4 regions of the Streptomyces sp. NBC_01013 genome follow, and region 2 is predicted to be linked to each of the others. Evidence: riboswitches for the same ligand, from Rfam matches in the RefSeq annotation. Region 2 holds a riboswitch; each other region holds the start of a gene.
What was found. A riboswitch is a leader RNA that binds a small molecule or an ion and turns the genes downstream of it on or off. The one in region 2 is predicted to bind cyclic di-AMP.

Region 1 (3,543 bases), 3.1 Mb from region 2:
TGCACGGCGTGACAATCAGCACCTCGGTTACGGTCACGGGATCCACTACTGCCTGGGGGCACCGCTCGCCCGGCTGGAGGGCCGGGCCGCTCTCGCGACGCTGCTGAAACGCCTTCCTGACCTGCGACTCGCGGTGGATCCTGCCGATTTGCGATGGCGTGGCGGGCTCATCATGCGCGGACTGCGCACGCTTCCGGTGGAGTTCACGCCGGGTCCGGTGATCGGTGAAGGTGACACTCTGTCAACTCTGTGACTTTCACGTGATCTCTGCTGCATCGACTTGTGACACACGTTCGAGTCCCGCTAGGTTCACCGTTCGACTCACCAGTCACTCGTCAGTCACACGGAAGGCATTCCCATGGGCTCCGCGAACGGCAGACACCGTCGCCCTCGGCAGGCACCCGCGATCGTCGTCGCCGCAGGCGTGACCGGCTCGGCCATCGCCATCCCGCTGCTCGGTGCGGCAGGTGCGCACGCCGCCGACGCCTCGACCTGGGACCGGGTGGCCGAGTGCGAGAGCGGCGGCATGTGGAGCGCCGACCTCGGCAACGGCTACTACGGCGGGCTCCAGTTCTCCCAGGAGGTCTGGAAGTCGTACGGCGGCGAGTCCTACGCCGAGCGTGCCGACCTCGCCAGCCGCTCGCAGCAGATCGCCGTGGCGGAGAAGCTCCTGGAGGACCAGGGGCCGAAGGCGTGGCCCAGCTGCGCGGTCATCTCGGGCCTCGTCGCGGACACCGGTCTGCCGGGCGTGGACCCGGGCAGCACCCCGTCCGTCGACCCCGCCGCAAGCGCGGACCCGTCCGCGAGCGCCGACCCCTCCGGGGACGCCGGTGCGTCGGACGACGCGTCAGAGGAGGGGGCGTCGAAGTCCGCAGACGGCGCCAAGGGCGGGACCGGGAAGCCGGATGCGTCCGCATCCTCGTCGGCCACGCCCTCCGCCACGCCCCCGGGCGACTCCTCCTCTGCCACGAAGGCCCCCTCGGAGGGCCAGGAGAAGGCCGGCAAGCACCGCGGCACGCCCGCCCCCGAGGGGACCCGGGAGAGCGGCCGCGGCAGTGACCGGGACGCGGGGCGGCACGCCTCGCGCGGTGACGGTGACGCACGCGACACCGGGATTCCGGCTGCTGACGGTACGTACACCGTCCGCGCGGGCGACAACCTGTGGGCGATTGCTGATGCACAGGAGCTGCCTGGTGGGTGGACACAGCTGTACGAGACCAACAAGGCGGAAGTGGGGTCCGACCCGGACCTCATCCTGCCTGGCCAGAGCCTCGAACTCGGCGTGAAGGCCGAATGAGCGCAGTCTGATGATCAGCTGAAAACACCCCTGAAGTTGGGGTAGTTAAGAGGCCTATGTCCCACTTTTGACTAAGTGAGACATGGGTCTCTTTGCGTGAACTGGCGCATCTTGTCCGGGAGGTCCCGCCGCATCCCTCCTCACCTGCACAAACAGTGCTTCTTCGGGTGCCCGGAAGGGCTGTTCATCCGGTATGTCCATCTTTGGATATGAGGGTTGGGTGTGTTTACGGTCGGAACCGCTCGCACCGCGGGCCCCGTCGACCGTCACGCCGAATCCTGCCGTCGGTCGAAGGGAACAGACGCGTAAAGCGCCGTAGGCAGGAGCGGGGGACCCAGGTAGGCGCCGGGCCCGATCGTCGCAGGACGCATCAGGACCGGCTTGGGGTGAAGTCGTGCGCTAGGACGTGCGACCGGGCAACTCACTTGGCCCGAACCCGACAGCTCACCTCGCAGGCGTCGGTGAGGAGAAGTCTCGATGCTGCTCAACAGCAAGGGCAACAAGCACCGTCGCCCGTCCAAGGCCGTCCGTATCGCCACGCTCGCCGGTGTCGCCGGTGCCGCCATCGCCGTGCCCCTGATGGGTGCGACCGGCGCCTCCGCCGCCTCCGTGTCCACGTGGGACGCCGTCGCCCAGTGCGAGTCCGGTGGCAACTGGTCCATCAACACCGGCAACGGCTACTACGGCGGTCTGCAGTTCTCGCAGTCCAGCTGGGCGGCCGCCGGCGGTACGCAGTACGCGGCACGCGCCGACCTGGCCACCAAGTCCCAGCAGATCGCCGTCGCCGAGAAGCTCCTCGACATGCAGGGTCCGGGCGCCTGGTCCTGTGCCGGTGCCGGCAACCTGAGCAACGACGGTGTCGACCCGGGTGTCGACACCGGCTCCTCCGCCAAGACCGAGGCCGCCCCCAAGCAGGAGGCGCCGGTCCAGAAGGCCGAGCCGAAGAAGGCCGAGCGCACCGAGGCCCCCGCCACCAACCGCTCGGACCGTTCGACCGCCCCCAAGGCCGAGTCGAAGACCGTCACCACCCCGACCGGCAAGAAGGTCGAGAAGGGTGACGGCGAGTACAAGGTCGTGACCGGTGACTCCCTGAGCAAGATCGCCGCCGACCACAAGGTCGAGGGCGGCTGGGAGCAGCTGTTCAAGCTGAACAAGGACATCGTCACGGACGCGGACCTGATCTACCCGGGTCAGCAGCTCCACCTGACGAAGTAGTGGCGATCTCTCCTCGCTGATCACTCCGGCCGCCCCGGCCCGGTGCGCACCTTCCCCCTGCGCACCGGGTCGGGGTCGGCCGGTTTCGGCGGACGCGTTCAACTGTTGTAGTTACTGGCCAGTAAAATTCTGGCCTTTTGCCCCGCTGTGCCCGCCCTTGAGTCCTTTTTCGTCCCAGGGGACGGGCGGTCGGCCGGTTGGGGCGGCCCGGCCGGTTAGGCTCTTGTCGCAAGGCCAAAGCGACCCTGCACCACCAGCGTCATATCCCAGAAGGAGATGCCTCGTGCCGTCCATCGACGTCGTCGTAGCCAGGGAAATCCTCGACTCCCGCGGAAACCCCACGGTCGAGGTCGAGGTCGGCCTCGACGACGGCAGCACGGGCCGTGCTGCCGTGCCGTCCGGCGCCTCCACCGGCGCGTTCGAGGCCATTGAGCTTCGCGACGGAGACCCCAACCGCTACCACGGCAAGGGCGTCGAGAAGGCCGTCCTCGCCGTGATCGAGCAGATCGGCCCGGAGCTCGTCGGCTACGACGCGACCGAGCAGCGGCTGATCGACCAGGCGATGTTCGACCTGGACGCCACGGAGAACAAGGGCTCGCTCGGCGCCAACGCCATCCTCGGCGTCTCGCTCGCCGTGGCCCACGCCGCCTCCGAGGCCTCGGACCTGCCGCTGTTCCGCTACCTCGGTGGCCCGAACGCGCACCTGCTGCCCGTCCCGATGATGAACATCCTCAACGGTGGGTCGCACGCCGACTCCAACGTGGACATCCAGGAGTTCATGATCGCCCCGATCGGCGCGGAGTCCTTCTCGGAGGCCCTGCGTTGGGGCGCCGAGGTCTACCACACGCTGAAGAAGGTCCTGAAGACCAAGGGCCTGTCCACCGGCCTCGGTGACGAGGGCGGCTTCGCGCCGAACCTGGAGTCCAACCGCGCCGCCCTCGACCTCATCGTCGAGGCCATCAAGGAAGCCGGCTACGCCCCGGGCAAGGACATCGCGCTCGCGCTCGACGTCGCCGCCTCGGAGTTCTACA
Region 2 (3,543 bases):
TTGCTGCGGCTCGCGGGTGCGCCCTCGCTCGGCTGGCTGGACGTCAAGACGTCCGGTGGTGTCGAGGTGGCGCAGATCGAGACCGCGGTCGACGAGGAGCTTGCCCGGTTCGCCGAGGAGGGCCCCACGCCCGAGGAAATGGAGCGGGCCCAGGCCCAGTTGGAGCGCGAGTGGCTGGACCGTCTGGGTACCGTCTCGGGCCGCGCCGACGAACTGTGCCGGTTCGCCGTGCTGTTCGGTGACCCGCAGCTCGCCCTGACCGCCGTGCACCGGGTGCTCGACGTGACCGCCGAGGAGGTCAAGGCGGCTGCCAGGGCCCAGTTGCGGCCCGACAACCGGGCGGTGCTGGTCTACGAGCCCCTCGAGCCCGCCGAGTCCGCCGAAGAGGCGGACGAGGCCGCCACCGACACCGACGCGCACGAAGGAGCGGACAAGTGACCGACGCTGCCGCGACTGGAGTTTCGATGGAGTACCACCCGCAGCCCGCCCCCGGTGTGGCCAGGCCCTGGGCCTTTCCCGCACCCGAGCGCGGCTCCCTGCCCAACGGCCTCACGGTGCTGCGCTGCCACCGCCCCGGCCAGCAGGTCGTCGCCGTCGAGATCTTCCTCGACGCACCGCTGGACGCCGAGCCCGAGGGCCTGGACGGAGTCGCCACGATCATGTCGCGCGCCCTGTCCGAGGGCACCGACAAGCGCAGCGCCGAGGAGTTCGCCGCCGAGCTGGAGCGCTGCGGCGCCACTCTGGACGCCCACGCCGACCATCCCGGTGTCCGGGTCTCCCTGGAGGTTCCGGCCTCCCGGCTGGCCAAGGCGCTCGGCCTGGTCGCCGAGGCGCTGCGGGCGCCGGCCTTCGCCGAGAGCGAGATCGAGCGACTGGTGGGCAACCGGCTGGACGAGATCCCGCACGAGCAGGCCAATCCGGCCAGGCGCGCCGCCAAGCAGCTCTCCAAGGAGCTCTTCCCCGCCACGGCCCGTATGTCGCGCCCCCGGCAGGGCACCGAGGAGACCGTGGCCCGGATCGACTCCGCGGCCGTGCGCGCCTTCTACGACGCCCACGTCCGCCCGTCCACCGCGACGGCCGTGGTCGTGGGGGACCTCACGGGCATCGAGCTGGACGCGCTGCTCGCCGACACCGTCGGCGACTGGTCGGGCAACACCGCTGAGCCCCGCCCCGTCCCGCCGATCACCGCCGACGACGCGGGCCGCGTGGTGATCGTCGACCGCCCCGGCGCGGTGCAGACGCAGCTGCTGATCGGCCGGATCGGCGCCGACCGGCACGACAGCGTCTGGCCGGCCCAGGTGCTGGGCACGTACTGCCTGGGCGGCACGCTCACCTCCCGGCTCGACCGGGTGCTGCGCGAGGAGAAGGGCTACACCTACGGTGTGCGGGCCTTCGGTCAGGTGCTGCGCTCCTCCGCCCCGGACTCCGCCTCCGGGGCGACGGGCGCCGCGATGCTCGCCATCAGCGGTTCCGTGGACACGGAGTCCACCGGCCCGGCGCTGGAGGACCTGTGGAAGGTCCTGCGGACCCTGGCGGCCGAAGGGCTGACGGACGCCGAGCGCGAGACGGCCGTGCAGAACCTCGTGGGTGTCGCCCCGCTGAAGTTCGAGACGGCGGCCTCCGTCGCGGGCACCCTCGCCGACCAGGTGGAGCAGCATCTCCCGGACGACTACCAGGCGCAGCTCTACGCGCGCCTCGCCGACACCGGCACGGTGGAAGCGACGGCGGCCGTGGTCAACGCCTTCCCGGAGGACCGTCTGGTGACGGTCCTGGTGGGGGACGCCGCGCAGATCGCCGACCCGGTCCGGGCACTCGGCATCGGTGAGGTGTCGGTCGTCACCGGCTGAGCCGGCAGATATTTCGGCTGGTACCGAGGCAATCGGAAGGCCCTGGCGGAGCAGTCTCCGCCAGGGCCTTCCGCTTTGTCTGCTTTATGGGGGAGGTTGCCTGTCTGCCCTGTGGGATGCGCTACAAAGCGCCCTGTCCGTTTGGTGGGGGGAAGCGCCCCCGTCTAGCGTCGGCTCGGCTGTCCGCCACTCGTATGCCGCATCCGTGACGTACCGGGCAGTCATCGCCGAGTCCCCGTCAGGCGCGAGCCTGGGGAGCCGGGGACCCATGAAGTCCCTGGGGTGAATCGGACGCCCGCGTGCCTCCCACGAGGCCGGGGAATCCGTAGGAGACCTTCCTGCTCCGAACCCGTCAGCTAACCCGGTAGGCGAGAAGGAAGGAAAGGACCAGCCACTTCATGGCGTTCACCCGTGCCACCGGGAAGCACCGTGCCCCGAACCGTCTGACGCGCAGCGGCGCGAAGGCCGTCGGCATCGCGACCCTGGCCACCACCGGTGTCATCGGTGGACTGGCTTCCCCGGCCCTCGCCGCCGAATCCGGCACTCCCGCCGTCAGCGACACCGGCCTCACCCAGGTCATCGCCATCGAGGACACCCTCGCCGACCGGATCGACGCGCAGGCGGACGCACAGCAGCACCAGGCCGACGTCGCCGCGAAGAAGGCCGAGGCCGCGGCCAAGAAGAAGGCCGAGGCGAAGAAGCAGGCGGAGGCCAAGGCTGCCGCGAAGGCGAAGGCCGCCGCCCGCGCCGAGGAGGCCCGCGAGAGCGCCGCCCGCGCCGCCCGCGCCGCCGAGCGCGCCCGGCTCGGCTCCTTCCAGCTCCCCGTCGCCGGTTCGTACGTGAGCACCGGATACAAGTCCAGTGGCTCGCTCTGGTCCTCCGGCAGTCACTCCGGCATCGACTTCCACGCCGCGTCCGGCAGCTCCGTCGTGGCCGTCGGCGCCGGCACGGTCGTCGAGGCCGGCTGGGGCGGGGCGTACGGCAACAACATCGTGCTGCGGATGACGGACGGTACGTACACCCAGTACGGCCACCTCTCCTCGATCGGCGTGTCCGTCGGCCAGACCGTCGCAGCCGGCGGGCAGATCGGCCTCTCCGGCTCCACCGGCAACTCGACCGGCCCGCACCTCCACTTCGAGGCCCGCACCACGCCCTCGTACGGCTCCGACATGGACCCGGTCGCCTACCTGCGCGCGCACGGCCTCTCCGTCTGACCGACCGCAGGACCCCTCGGTGAAGGCCCCGGCGTCACGCCGGGGCCTTCGTCGTGTCCGCGTGCCGCACCGGTCCGCACCGGCCGTGCGGGAACGGCCGGGGACCAAAAGATATTCATGAATTTCCACCCGCCGTCGGAAATGCGACCGCATTGCAATAGAGTCGCAGGACAGGCGTCGATCGGCCGCGTTTCGCGGGGATTAAGGCGGAGGTTCGGACATGCGCATTCCGGCGCATTCGGTATGCACGGCAATCCGTGAAGACATCGTCTCGGGTGTCTTCGAACGCGGCAGCCGACTCACCGAGGAGGTGCTCGCGCGCCGTTACGGGGTCTCCCGCGTCCCGGTGCGGGAAGCGCTGCGCACCCTGGAATCCGAGGGGTTCGTGGTCACCCGCAGGCACGCCGGAGCCTGCGTCGCCGAGCCGACCGAGCAGGAGGCCGCCGACCTCCTGGAGGTCCGGATGCTCCTGGAGCCCCTGG
Region 3 (3,543 bases), 1.3 Mb from region 2:
AAGGTATGAATCCTCCAGAAGGAGGGGTGGCCGACGAGCTGCCCGGGGTCGCGCCACGCCTGCGCGATCTGCGCCGCAGTCGTGGTCTCACCCTGGAGACCGCCGCCCAGCGGGCCGGGCTCTCACCCGCCCACCTGTCCCGGCTCGAAACGGGCAGGCGCCAGCCCTCGCTGCCGATGCTGCTCGGGCTTGCCCGGATCTACGGTACGACGGTTTCCGAGCTGCTCGGCGAGATTCCCCCGGAACGTGACGCGATCGTCCGCGGCCGCCGGTTCGAGGGCGCCGAGGCCGATGGCTGGATGTACCAGCAGGCCGGCGGTCCCGGACGGGCGATGCAGGCTCTCCGTGTCCGGGTCCCGCACGGCGCCCAGGGGGACCTGGTGCGCGTCCATCCCGGGGAGGAGTGGCTGTACGTCCTGGCCGGGCACCTCAGGGTGACTCTCGGGGAGACGGTCCATGACCTCGCCCCCGGTGACAGCGCGCACTTCGACTCGCTCACCCCGCACCGGATCGCGGCCCTGGACCGCGACGGCGCCGAGCTGCTCTTCGTCCACACCCTGCTGCAGAGCCCCGCCGCCGAGCTGTGTCTCGGCAGCGGGATCCACCGTCGCTGATTCGCCGTCCCCGCCGCCGGCCCGCCGGTGGCCAGAGAGGACCTGCCATGTCCGATTCCGAGAACTACGACCCGCTCAGCCCGGCCCGGCCCAAGAAGTACGACCCGCAGGAGAAGAAGATGCCTCGGGGGCTCGTCATCAGGCTCTTCGCCTACCTGGTGGCCGGGCATGTCATCGCGGGCTTCCTCTATCTGCTGTTCGCGGTGGGGATGCACAACCAGTAGCGGCGGTCTCCGCCCGGACGGCCGGACCCGAACCTCTCGTCCGGATCGGGCCGGGCTCGGGCGGTCCGAAGGCCTTGGGCCGATCCGGCGGATCCGGGTTGTACGGCCCTCAGTCGAGCAGTCGCTCGCGCAGTCGCTCGCGGGTCTCCGGGGTGATCTTGAGGCCGTCGGCGAGGTAGCGGTCGGTGCTGCCCCAGGTCTCGTCGATCGTGGTGAAGGCGGCGGCGAGGTAGTCGGCGTGGGCGCCGAAGAGCGGATTGAGCAGCTCCATCACCTCGGGGGACATTCCGGCGGGGGAGGTGTCGCTGCGGCGGACCTTGTAGCGGCGGTGCGCGTCGTTGGACTTGAGGTAGTCGGCCTCGATGGCCTCGCGCTCGACACCGACGGCGAGGAGGGACACCGCGATCGAGAGCCCCGCACGGTCCTTGCCGGCGGCGCAGTGCATCAGGGCGGGCACGCTGTCCTCGGCCAGCGCATGCAGCACCCGGCTGTGTTCGGCCGTGCGGTCCAGGATGATCCGGCGGTAGGAAGCGATCATGCGGTGCATCCCCTTGCCGTCGGCCAGGATCGACCGCAGCTCTTCCATGTTGCCGTCGCGCACCATCCGCCAGAACTCCGCGCCGTCCGCCGGGTCGCTCAGCGGGATGCTCACATTGCGCACTCCCGGAAGTTCGACGTCCAGACCGTCCAGTTTGTGGTCGGCCATGTTGCGGAAGTCGAAGACGGTGTGCAGGCCCAGACCGGCGAGGAACGCGGCGTCCTCGGCCGTGGCGTGTGCCAGGTGACCGCTGCGGTAGAGCCGCCCGTACCGCACCCGGCGGCCGTCCGAGGTGGGCAGGCCGCCGACGTCACGGAAATTGCGGACACCTGCCAGCTCGGGCTCCGTCGACGGGGTCTGCGGCAGCTGCTGCGTCACGGTCACTCCTGGGGGCTCTGTCGCCGGCGCGTGTCGCCCGCGGGTCCACTCTCGTGACGATACGACATTGATTCGTCTGGCAATCATCCTGGCCGCGCCCGCACTTCGTGCCTGGATGAGGCGTCTGGGGGGCTCGCTGGGAGGGGGTGCATCCACGCTGACGTCCCGATGAGGAGGAGGCGATGGGCATGACATGTCCGTATTGGGATATTTAGCCGAACATGCCCTACTTATGCGGGAGATGGTCACCCTCTCGTGAGCGGGATCATATCCGTGACGGTGTGTGGCGGTGGGGCTGCCGGGCATTCCTTGCACGGTGCGGAAAGCCAAGATCCGTAATCCACGGAGTGTGACCGGAATTCCTCGCCGATTTCTCCGCGCGGAATCCCCCGTGGAACCCGTGGCTTGTTTCCGCCGTCCCGGCTCGTTTACGTTCTCTGCAATCCGGACGGACCGCCTAATCCTGCCGCCGCCCGGAATTCGCACCCACTCACCGCGTGGCAGGAGCGGGGGAACCAGGTAAGCCGCCGACCGGGAATCCGGTCGGCTCGGGGTGAAGTCGCGCCAGTCGCGACCGGACATCTCCAGTCCGAACCCGACAGCTCACCTCGTAGGCGCCGGAGAGGAAAACCTTCATGCCCATATCGGGTAAGCACCGCCGTCCCAAGTCCAGCACGATCGCCCGTGGCGTCGTCGTCGCGAGTGCCGGCGGGGCCGTCATCGCGCTTCCGCTGCTCGGCGCCACCGGTGCCAACGCCGCGGAGCAGTCCGCTCCCGCCGCCTCGAGCTCGGCCGCTGCCGCGCACGCCACTCCGGCCAAGCCGGTGGCACAGAAGCAGGCCGGCTCCACGACGTACACCGTGGTCTCCGGTGACTACCTGTCGAAGATCGCTGTCCAGCACAAGCTCAAGGGTGGCTGGGAGAAGCTGTACCAGGACAACCGCAAGGTCGTCGGCGACGACCCGAGCCTGATCTTCCCGGGCATGAAGCTGACCCTCGGCGGCAAGGCCTGGGGTCACGCCTCGACCACCTCCACGGGCTCCACCACTCCGTCGAAGGCTCCGGTCAAGGCTGAGACCAAGGCCGCCCCGGTCTCCGACTCGTCCTCCTCCGACGCCCCGTCGTCCGAGGAGACCTCGGCCCCGGCCACCCAGAGCAACGACTCCGGTTACGTCCACCCGGTCCCGGGCAACCACACCACCGCCTACCGCGCCTCCGGTGCCAACTGGTCCAGCGGCAGCCACACCGGCATCGACTTCCCCGTGTCCACCGGCACGAGCGTGAAGGCGATCACCTCCGGCACCGTCGTCACCGCCGGCTGGGGCGGCGCGTACGGCAACGAGGTCGTCATCAAGCACGCCGACGGCCACTACTCGCAGTACGGCCACATGTCCTCGCTGTCGGTCTCGGCCGGCCAGACCGTGACCGCGGGCCAGCAGGTCGGCCTCTCCGGCGCCACCGGCAACGCCACCGGCCCGCACCTCCACTTCGAGGTCCGCACGGGTCCGGCCTACGGCTCGGACATCGACCCGATCGCCTACCTGGCGTCGCACGGGATCAACGTCTGATCCAGGCAACAGCGGTCCGGTGACCCGGGTCTGAGCAATGCATAGAGGGACGGTGCGCGGCGGCGCACCGTCCCTCTGCTCATGGCCCGTGTGCCGGGGGGTCCGTGCTGAGGAAGCACTCGCACTTATTCCCCCTTTACCAAAAACTGACTGGGTGGTCTATCTCACCACCCGTCAACCCCATAATACGGTCGCGTAGGTCACATTCGGCGGTGCAGGAT
Region 4 (3,543 bases), 1.9 Mb from region 2:
AGGGGATCGGGCGGCGCACGGCCGGCGGCCCGGGCGAGGGCGTTCTCGTGGGAGGGTCCGGGTACGGGGTGGTCATGAGCGTCCCCGACATGCCGTAGAGTTGTGTTTACCGACGCGGGGTGGAGCAGCTCGGTAGCTCGCTGGGCTCATAACCCAGAGGTCGCAGGTTCAAATCCTGTCCCCGCTACTGAAGATTCAGGCCCGGCATGCATACAGCGTGCCGGGCCTGATTCGTTTGTACGCCGCCGGCCCGCCGGGTCGCGGCCGTGCGAGCCGCAGAGGCCGCATCCGTACCCCCATTGGCCGACGAGGAGTCGCCCCGCGACCCCGCTCCGGGAAGCCTGGGGGTGGTGGTGCGCGGTACCGTCCGCGGCCGTGGATGCACCGGGCAGGAGACCAGCAGGTGGGGAAGCGGGATACGCGGCGCAGGAGGCGTGCCGGGGGTGTGCGGACCCGCCGGTTCGTCCGGGCGCTGCCGGCGCTGATGATCGCCGGGGGCCTGTTGTTCGACGCCCTCACCCCGCCCGCCTTCACGGCCATCCCGTTGTTCGCGGCGGCCCCGCTGATCGCCGCGCCGTTCTTCTCGCTGGCCAGCACCGTCCGTACCGGCGTCGCCGCGCTGCTGGCGGTCGTCGGGCTGCGGATCTCCAGCGGCAGCCTGATCCAGGTCGTGCCCTCGATCGAACTCCTGACCGTCCTCACCGTCTCCGTCCTCGCCGTCGTGATCAACGGGGTCGTGCGGCGCAGCAACGAGCAGCTGGCCTCGGCACGCGTCATCGCGGAGACCGCCATGCGGGCGGTGCTGCCGACGCCGTCCGAGCGGATCGGCGGGCTTCACGTGGCCGCGCGGTACGAAGCGGCGCAGGCGGACGAGTTCGTCGGCGGTGACCTGTTCTCGGTGACGGACACCCCGCAGGGGGTGCGACTGGTGGTCGGGGACGTGCGCGGAAAGGGTCTGGACGCCGTGGAAGCGGTGGCGGTCGTCATCGGGGCCTTCCGGGAGGCGGCCGAGGAGGCGAAGACCCTGGAGGACGTGGCGCAGCGTCTGGAGCGCGCACTCGCTCGGGAGTCGAGCCGGCGCGGCGGCCTCGACGCGGTCGAGGGCTTCATCACTGCCGTGCTCGCGGAGATCCCTCCGGGCTCGACCCGGGTGCGGATCGTCAACCGGGGCCATCCCGAGCCGCTGCTGCTGCACGCGGACGGGGCACTGGAGGTGCTCGCTCCTTCGGTGCCGGCGTTGCCGCTGGGGATGGACCTGGGGGTGTGGCCGGACCGGGCCGATGTGTGGGATCTGCCCGCCGGGGCGACGCTCCTCCTCTATACGGACGGCCTCTCCGAGGCCCGTGACGACGAAGGGGTCTTCTACGACCCCGCCGAACGGCTGCGGGGCCGGATCTTCCCGGGGCCCGAGGAGCTGCTCTCCGCGCTGACCGACGACGTGCGGCTGCACACCGGTGGCGAGTCGACGGACGACATGGCGCTGCTCGCGGTCGGGCGACCGGCCGAGGGCCAGCCCGACCGGCGCAGGACCGTGAAGATCGTGGGCCTGGGGGGTGGGATCGGGTGAGCATGGCTTCAAGGTCCGTACGCAAGGCCCGCCGGTCAGCCCCTGGGGCGGGTGGGTGCGGTGCTGCCGGCCGGCGATACCACCGTCCGTAACTGAAGAGCACCACTCCGCATAACATTTGACGCAACGTCAGAAAGCGGCTACCGGTTGACTGGCGATCAACTCGCCCGATTCCGCCCGGTTGTGTCCCGTAAAGTCCAGGCCAAAGACGTGAACGATCAGTGGGAACGGCTTGGAATCGGACCCCGGTGTCTATTAACGTTCGATAACGCAGCGCGGTTGTCCCAGCCGCCGTCAGTGGCGGCACCGTGCGCGAGCGCCGAATTCCGCAAGGGAACCGGGGAACCACCTACATGGGGTGAATCGGGCATCTCTGTCTCGTGACGAGGCTGAGGCACCCGTAGGAGACCTTCCTGCTCCGAACCCGTCAGCTAACCCGGTAGGCGAGAAGGAAGGAAAGGAGTGCGCCCCAGTGGCGTCCAACAAGCCTGCCCCCGAAGCTCCCTCCCGGTTCGGGTCCGAGTACGGCGATGACTTCGCGACCCGGCCCGCCACCACTTTCGGTACGGAGTACGGGGCCGCCTACGCGACCGATTACGGGACCGATCGGGGCAGCGACTTCGGCAACGACTTCCGCGCCGACGACTCCGGGCCCGACAGGACCTGGGAGGAATGGAATCCCACCGAGGAGTCCATTCGGCCGGTGCGCGGCAAGCACCGCGTCGCCAAGCAGCGCAATGGTCTGGCTCGCAGCTCCACCGTCCTCGGCGTCGGCGTCATCGCGGCCGTCGGTGCGGGTGGCATGGCCACCGCCCAGAGCAAGCCGCCGGTCTCCATTTCTCTTCCCGATTCCATCGCGGACAATCTCCCTGACGCCAAGTCCCTCCCGGGTGTCGGCGCACTGTTCTCGGGCGAGACCGAGTCCGCGGCGGAGAAGGCCGCGGCCGAGACCGCTTCCGCTCCGCTGACGACGGCGGGTATCACCACCGCCGAGGCCGAGCAGGGCACCACCGACGCCGGTGAGGCACTCCGCGCCCGCATCCTCCAGCAGGCCGAGCAGCAGCAGGACGCCGCCGACGCCGAGGTGAAGGCGGTCGCGGAGAAGGCCGCAGCGGAGAAGGCCGCAGCCGAGGCGAAGAAGCAGCAGGACGCCGCCGAGGCCAAGATCGCCGCCGAGAAGAAGAAGGCGGCGGAGGAGGCGGCGAAGAAGGCGGAGGCCCTGCGACTGGCCAAGCTCGCCGCCAGCTACGCCATCCCCACCTCTTCGTACACGATCACCTCGACCTTCGGCGAGGCCGGATCGATGTGGTCCTCCGGCTACCACACGGGCCTCGACTTCGCGGCGCCGACCGGTACCCCGATCAAGGCCATCCACACCGGCACGGTCACGTCGGCCGGCTACTCCGGTTCCTACGGCTACCGCACGGTCCTGGAGCTGGAGGACGGCACGGAGCTGTGGTTCTGCCACCAGTCCTCGATCGATGTCAGCATCGGCCAGAAGGTCACGACGGGCGACACCATCGGGCGCGTCGGCGCGACCGGCAACGTGACCGGCCCGCACCTCCACCTGGAGGTCCACACCCCGGACGGCACCGGCATCGACCCGATGCCCTGGCTGACCGCGCGGGGCCTCACGGTCTGAGACCGTTCCCCCCCGCCGGGTTCTCCGGCCCATCGCCCCGGCAGCCCTGACGCTCACCCCCCGACGTCAGGGCTGCCGGTCCGTGTCCGTCCACTCTCGGGCCGGTTCAGATGTATCGGCCACGGAATAGCGGAACCCGTGACAGCGGTTGTTCCCTTCATGACTTCTCTCCGCAAGCTCGGCTCCTCCGGCCTCCAGGTCTTCCCGCTCGCCCTCGGAGGCAACGTCTTCGGCTGGACCGCCGACGAGGCGCAGTCCTTCGCCGTCCTCGACGCGTACGCGGCGGCCGGCGGCAACTTCGTCGACACCGCCGACTCCTACTCGGCGTGGGTCC

Region 1: linked by a shared signal. The riboswitch ahead of OG538_RS22230 (transglycosylase family protein) and the one ahead of OG538_RS08500 (M23 family metallopeptidase) in region 2 are both predicted to bind cyclic di-AMP.
Region 3: linked by a shared signal. The riboswitch ahead of OG538_RS03110 (peptidoglycan DD-metalloendopeptidase family protein) and the one ahead of OG538_RS08500 (M23 family metallopeptidase) in region 2 are both predicted to bind cyclic di-AMP.
Region 4: linked by a shared signal. The riboswitch ahead of OG538_RS16890 (M23 family metallopeptidase) and the one ahead of OG538_RS08500 (M23 family metallopeptidase) in region 2 are both predicted to bind cyclic di-AMP.

Annotation. Positions count from the first base shown of each region.
Region 1 is NZ_CP108687.1:5,099,540-5,103,082, forward strand. It holds gene OG538_RS22220 (cytochrome P450) at 1-253, shown strand, start outside; gene OG538_RS22225 (transglycosylase family protein) at 359-1,297, shown strand; cyclic di-AMP (ydaO/yuaA leader) riboswitch at 1,599-1,770, shown strand; gene OG538_RS22230 (transglycosylase family protein) at 1,775-2,512, shown strand; gene eno (phosphopyruvate hydratase) at 2,796-3,543, shown strand, end outside.
Region 2 is NZ_CP108687.1:1,989,649-1,993,191, reverse strand. It holds gene OG538_RS08510 (M16 family metallopeptidase) at 1-438, shown strand, start outside; gene OG538_RS08505 (M16 family metallopeptidase) at 465-1,847, shown strand; cyclic di-AMP (ydaO/yuaA leader) riboswitch at 2,063-2,233, shown strand; gene OG538_RS08500 (M23 family metallopeptidase) at 2,246-3,061, shown strand; gene OG538_RS08495 (GntR family transcriptional regulator) at 3,282-3,543, shown strand, end outside.
Region 3 is NZ_CP108687.1:720,610-724,152, reverse strand. It holds gene OG538_RS03125 (XRE family transcriptional regulator) at 6-614, shown strand; gene OG538_RS03120 (DUF6126 family protein) at 662-838, shown strand; gene OG538_RS03115 (tyrosine-protein phosphatase) at 948-1,754, opposite strand; cyclic di-AMP (ydaO/yuaA leader) riboswitch at 2,228-2,384, shown strand; gene OG538_RS03110 (peptidoglycan DD-metalloendopeptidase family protein) at 2,390-3,322, shown strand.
Region 4 is NZ_CP108687.1:3,922,549-3,926,091, reverse strand. It holds tRNA gene OG538_RS16900 (tRNA-Met) at 114-187, shown strand; gene OG538_RS16895 (PP2C family protein-serine/threonine phosphatase) at 380-1,567, shown strand; cyclic di-AMP (ydaO/yuaA leader) riboswitch at 1,875-2,028, shown strand; gene OG538_RS16890 (M23 family metallopeptidase) at 2,040-3,209, shown strand; gene OG538_RS16885 (aldo/keto reductase) at 3,369-3,543, shown strand, end outside.